DNA from 2 places in the Peribacillus sp. YIM B13477 genome. Region 2 is predicted to be linked to the other one. Evidence: predicted binding sites of a transcription regulator. Region 2 holds the regulator's gene; the other holds the start of a gene.
What was found. The regulator Rex, encoded in region 2, represses fermentation and respiration genes when NADH is low (regulators of the CRP and FNR family bind a similar motif). The targets are predictions, from matches to a motif close to TTGTGAAATATTTCACAA.

Region 1: the regulator Rex is predicted to act here: its motif matches at 1,523-1,540, upstream of ACFX4H_RS25950 (L-lactate dehydrogenase).

Annotation. Positions count from the first base shown of each region.
Region 1 is NZ_JBHZPD010000018.1:22,017-25,165, forward strand. Features, by position in the region: gene ACFX4H_RS25945 (L-lactate permease) at 1-63, opposite strand, end outside; gene ACFX4H_RS25950 (L-lactate dehydrogenase) at 511-1,473, opposite strand; gene ACFX4H_RS25955 (hypothetical protein) at 1,818-2,234, opposite strand; gene ACFX4H_RS25960 (nucleotidyltransferase domain-containing protein) at 2,265-2,651, opposite strand; gene ACFX4H_RS25965 (DoxX family membrane protein) at 2,867-3,149, opposite strand, start outside.
Region 2 is NZ_JBHZPD010000010.1:4,121-7,269, forward strand. Features, by position in the region: gene ACFX4H_RS22640 (ABC transporter ATP-binding protein) at 1-983, opposite strand, end outside; gene moaC (cyclic pyranopterin monophosphate synthase MoaC) at 1,117-1,623, shown strand; gene ACFX4H_RS22650 (redox-sensing transcriptional repressor Rex) at 1,657-2,316, shown strand; gene ACFX4H_RS22655 (YdiK family protein) at 2,345-2,557, opposite strand; gene ACFX4H_RS22660 (CPBP family intramembrane glutamic endopeptidase) at 2,554-3,149, opposite strand, start outside.

The sequences.
Region 1 (3,149 bases), on a different contig from region 2:
TATAGCTGCAACTAACGCTGAAATAGCAAGATTATTAAATGGATCGATAGTTTCTACTAACATAATAACAGCTCCCTTACGTAAGAATTTCTTACTTAAGAATTTCTTACTTAAGAAATTAAAATACTCCCAAAATAGAGATTGAATACCTTTAAGTGTTTTAACAGAATGTGCAAACTTTTCTTTTTCGCTCTCATTTAGTGAAAGCTCCACAATATTTTTTGCACCTGTACGATTAATTACAGTTGGAGCATCAACATGAACATTACTTTGACGATATTGGCCTTCTAACAACGATCCAACTAGTAAGCAGCTGGAATAAAAATGCCGATACACCTATGCTAATGATTAGTGTAAGAAGGGCTGTGATAATGCCCTTCATTTTAATTACAGTCAGACCCAATAGAAAGGAATGTGACAGGAAAAGCAGCAACCAAGGCTGATAAGTACGTGTTATTCAATGGATTATAATCTTGAATCCACATGATGCTTCCTTCTTTCTATTTAATGTTATAATTTTAATTCTTCAAAATGAGGCGCCAAAATGTCTTTTAAGACATAAGCACTGTGTTGGAATTTCTGTTGTTCTTCTTCATTGAGTTCTAATTCGACAATTTCTCGGATTCCACTACGATTAATGATTGCTGGAACACCCATGTACACATGCTTCTCACCATACTGGCCATCCAGATGAGCAGAGACAGTTAACACGCTATTTTCATTGTGGAGAATGGCTTTTGTAATTCGCACAAGTCCCATAGCGATGCCATAGTAAGTAGCACCTTTTCCTTCAATGATTTTGTAGGCTGCATCACGTACATTAATAAAAATCTCATCTAAGTCTTCTTTTTTATAGTGATCTTGGCGTTCAATCATTTTCAAAACGGGAATACCACCCACGTCTGCAGAACTATAAACAGGTAGCTCGCTGTCACCGTGTTCTCCGATGATATACGCATGCACATTTTTCGGTGCGACTTTAAAGTAATCACCTAGTAGGAAACGGAAACGAGCTGTATCAAGAATGGTACCAGACCCAATGACTCGTTCTTTAGGTAACCCACTATAATGCGATGTTGCGTATGTTAAGATGTCAACGGGATTGGTTGCGACAAGAAAGATGCCATCAAATCCACTAGCCATGACATTCTCGACTATTGTTTTAAAAATCTTCAGATTTTTATCCACAAGGTCAAGGCGTGTTTCTCCTGGTCTTTGGTTCGCTCCTGCACAAATTACAACTAAATCCACATCTGCACAATCTTCATACCCTCCAAAGCGAATATTTGTTGGATTTGGAGCGAAAACTTTCCCATGATTTAAATCCATCACATCACCAATTGCTTTTTCTTTATTTAAATCAATCATAATCAACTCATCTACAATTCCTTGGTTCATAAGAGCAAAGGCGTAGCTTGAGCCTACAAACCCTGTTCCAATTAATGCGACACGGCTTACTTTTTCTTTTGTCATAAGTTTTTCATCCTTTCATCTCATTAAGTTTTTAAAAGGAAAATATTGTTTGTGAAACATTTCACAATTAATGATACATCACTTTTTTCCAATTTACAATCCATTTTCAAAAAAAATTGTTTTTACAAAGGCTACTAAACTTCATAAATTTTTCTGTAAAGCTACTCAGTTTCTATCTTTAACGCTCTCCCTTTTTCTTAAAACGATTGAGCGGGGTCTAGTTATTGTCATTTTTCCATTCTTAAAAAACTTATTTTCATGGTAGTTGAATAAAGAAAAAGCTGCCTTAAAGGCAGCTCCAATCTTCAGCTAACGTATCTGTTAACTTAATATTTTTCTATTCTTTATTTCTGTTCATTTAGTTTGAAAATAGAGGATAATGTTTCACCGTCTTTCCCTTCCAAAACGCTCCATACCTCCTTTTCATCCTGCACGTCTACGGAGCCAGCTTCGTTGAACCACACCTTATATTTCTGCCCTTCCTTGTTTTCTTGGTCTATAAACCAAAATACAGAATCTTCTTTACTACTTTTATCAACTGATACTGTTTTATCCCATTTGACATCTGCTATAATGTCTTCAATCTTTTTGACATTATCTTTATCCAATACAGCTCGTTTATCACTTAAACTACCGTACTCTACTATTTGATAGCCAACGTCTTTTGCCTCAGGAGAACCCGAAGTTTTAGAGGAACTTGAACATCCCCCTAACGCCACAATGATAACAAGCAAACTGAAACTCCATAATAATTCCCTCATACTAACACCTCTTTTTTCCAATTGCACCATTCATAAACAGTGTTGCAAGGCATCTTTCCTCCATACCCAATCTGGAAAACCGTTAGCGACTATATCGCCATTATCAGAATACCGAACAAATACAAAACTCACATCGACATTGTTTTTGAGGAAATCGGTTTGAAACTCGCCTACAGGCTTTATTTGAAAACCAGCATTAACAAGAGCCTGTTCCAAGTGCTCACGATAATGTAACCAAGTAACTAAATCAATATCAGTATGTGAACGAGTAATCTTTCCAAGAAGAAAATCTATCGCCCATCCGCCTCGTAGCCACAGGTTAAAATTAAGTGATAAGCAAATTTCACTTATTTCAAGAAGTATATTTAATTGTGATTTGCCTGTATCATTTTCTCCGGTAACATTCTTACAATCCATCCTCATACACACCCTTTATGTACTAAGATTTTAAGCATTACCTTATTCTGCATAAGGATTGCAAAATCCTTCTTCAAAAAACCTGCCCCGTTAGTTGCATATAGAAAGAGCTGCCTTAAAGACAGCTCTGATCTTCAGTTAACGAACCCGTTTGTTCAATACGTTATTATAGAGTTGATACAAACTTGACGCAAAATGTGTAATTCAAGGAAGTATTAATGAGAAGGCTTTTTCTCCAAAATACTTTTAAAACTTTTTCTGTAACAAAACAACAAATAACTATACATGATTACAATTATTACTGCTAAAACAAGTAACGAATGATCAAGGATCAAATGAAGTAAGAAAATGTTGGCTACAATTGGACCCAATATTGCAAGTGCTAATGGGACAAATCGATTACTTAAAAGTAAAACTCCACAAACAATCTCTAAAAACTTTTCAAATATTAATAGATATTCAAATTGGAATAATGCCATCGCTTCGGGGCTAGTAGCA
Region 2 (3,149 bases):
TTTCCGCTTTGCCTTTCAATCTGGAAAGAAAAATTCGCGGACTTTTCATCACCTTGCGGCTTGTCCAGTACATCCATCTTTTCGAGCTGTTTACGTCTGCTTTGTGCTCTTTTCGTTGTGGAAGCCCTTGTGATATTACGTTGGACAAAATCGCGAAGCTTTTCGATTTCCCCTTGCTGTTTCTCGAACAGTTTCATGTCCCGCTCATAATCTTCCGCTTTTCCCTCTAGGTAAGAACTATAATTACCATGGTATTTTTTCATGTTATTCCGGGAAATCTCATATACCAGGTTTACTACTTTATCTAAAAAATAGCGGTCATGGGAAACAATGAGGACAGCTCCCTGGTAGCCTTGTAAATATTGTTCAAGCCAAGAGAGGGTTTCGATATCCAAATGGTTCGTCGGCTCATCCAGAATCAATATATCCGGTTTCCTTAAAAGCAGCTTACCTAATGCAAGCCTTGTTTTTTGCCCGCCGCTTAAAGTGGAAATTGGGGTAGAATAGTCAAAGTCGGCAAACTGAAGACCATGCAATACGGAACGGATATCCGCTTCATATTGATAACCGCCTTTCTCTTTGAATGCCACCATCAAAGTGTCGTATTCATTCAGCACTTTTTGGTAAACCGTTTCGTTTTCAAAGATGTCAGGTCTGGCCATATCAGCCTCAAGGCGACGCAGTTCCTTTTCCTGCTCTATAAGATCAGTGAATACAGTAAGCATTTCATCCCAAATTGTCAGTTCGGATTCCAATCCAGTATCCTGGGCCATATAGCCGATGGTGACGCCTTTTGGTTTGATTATTTCACCGCCATCATGGGAAAGCTGCCCGGCTATGATTTTTAGCAGGGTGGATTTGCCGGCGCCATTTCGGCCGACAAGGGCAATTCGATCTTTATTTTGAACTTCGAGCTTCATATTTGATAAAATAAGTTCAGCTCCATAATATTTCGATAGTTGATTGATTTGTAATAAAATCATAGATTTCACCTCAATTGATTACTGTTAGTTTAACGTATTTTAGTTATTATCGGCAACAGCTTGGTTCCAAGCTGAAAGAAAAGCTGTTACATAAAGTGGAATAATAGTGTATGATTTAGGAGGGGTTACTTAAATGGGAGACTTAACGCATTTTAATGAACAGGGCAGGGCCAAAATGGTCGATGTGAGTGCTAAGCCTGAAACAACCCGGACGGCAGTGGCTCAATCGAGCATTTTATTGAATGATGAAATATATGAATTGGTCACGAACCATAAGATGAAAAAAGGTGATGTACTGGCTGTTGCACAAGTTGCAGGAATCATGGCCAGCAAAAATACATCCAATATAATTCCGATGTGCCATCCCATTGCTCTGCAAGGGGTCAATATAGCCTTTGATTGGGAAAAAGAAGAACAAGGATATAGGCTTAGGATTGAAACGGAAGCTAAGACAAAAGGGAGTACAGGTGTGGAAATGGAAGCGTTAACAGCTGCATCCGTGACTGCCTTGACTGTTTATGACATGTGTAAGGCCATTGATAAGGGAATGGTGATCGGGCCTACATTCTTAGTGGAGAAAACAGGCGGAGTGTCTAGTAGCGATTATAAAAGGCAAGTAAAACGAACAGATAGAGATTAAGTTGAAAAGCATGTGTGAAGGCGGGGAAGAACAATGAACCATGACCCAAAGATACCGCAGGCAACAGCCAAAAGGTTGCCATTGTATTATCGATTTTTAAAGAACTTACATTCCTCAGGCAAACAAAGAGTTTCCTCGGCTGAGCTAAGTGAAGCCGTAAAAGTGGATTCTGCTACCATTCGCCGTGATTTTTCCTACTTTGGCGCGCTTGGGAAAAAAGGCTACGGCTACAATGTCAATTATTTATTATCCTTCTTCAGAAAAACACTTGATCAAGATGAATTGACCAAAGTCGCTTTAATCGGAGTGGGAAATTTAGGAACCGCTTTTTTAAATTACAATTTCATGAAAAATAATAATACAAAAATTGAAATGGCTTTCGAAGTTTCTGAAGAAAAGGTCGGCAAGCGAATAGCTGATGTGCCCATCTACCATATGGATCAAATCGATACACTATTGCAGGAAAATAATATTACTGCAGCTATATTGACAGTGCCTGCACAGGTAGCCCAGACGATAACCGATCGTCTAGTCAAAGCTGACATAAAAGGAATATTGAATTTCACACCTGCACGGCTGACCGTGCCGCCATCCATAAGGGTCCACCACATTGACCTGGCCGTGGAACTTCAGTCGCTCATCTACTTCCTGAAACATTATCCGGTAGTGGAAGAAGCCGCTTTGGAGGAATGAAAAAACGCTGCTTTTATGCAGCGTTTTTTCATTTTTTCTTATTTTTTTGTGCGGCTTTAATCTTAAAGTGCAGCATGATCATGCGTAATCCCGATCCAAAATCAAGAGTCGCAATAAGGACAAGTATGTAGGCAAAGAGTCCCCATCCTGAAGAATTGACGGTTTGAATTGCGATAGCGGTAAAAAGAGCTCCTAAGCCTGCATAAATGATGCCCATGAATAATGGTGATTGACGTTTCATAATAAACCTCCGATGAAGGCCTGTGCAGTATCTAGCATCTTCTCAATATCCTCCCGATATACCACTTGAAGGATGATAACAAGCGTGTTCATCGCAATATGAGCGCTCATGGATACGAGAATGCGGCCTGTTTTCGCATAAAGGAAAGCAAAAGTGAAGCCCATTGCCGTATATAAAAGAAGATGTTCAAATTCACCATGCGCCAAGCCGAAAATAACTGAGCTGATTAAAGCTGAAATAAAGAAGTTAAAGCGTTTATGAAGTGATCCGAAAATAATTTTACGGAAAATTAATTCTTCCAATATAGGTCCAATTACTGAAGTGACGAAAATGACCATGGGGACTTTGTAAATAAGTGAAATGAGTTGCTGCGTATTTTCAGATTCAGACTCCACCCCAAGCATTTGTTCAATGCTTCCGGCAATGCTTTGCGCAAAAAGAGCCATGAAGACTCCTGCAATTGCCCATAATATCGACATGGATACGGAAGTTTGGTTTCTCGTGTCCAGCTTTTCCCTCATATCTTTTCTCATTAAAAAAAGAATCAAGAATAAAGCAGCGAGAAAACTGAAAACTATCCAGTATGCTGCAG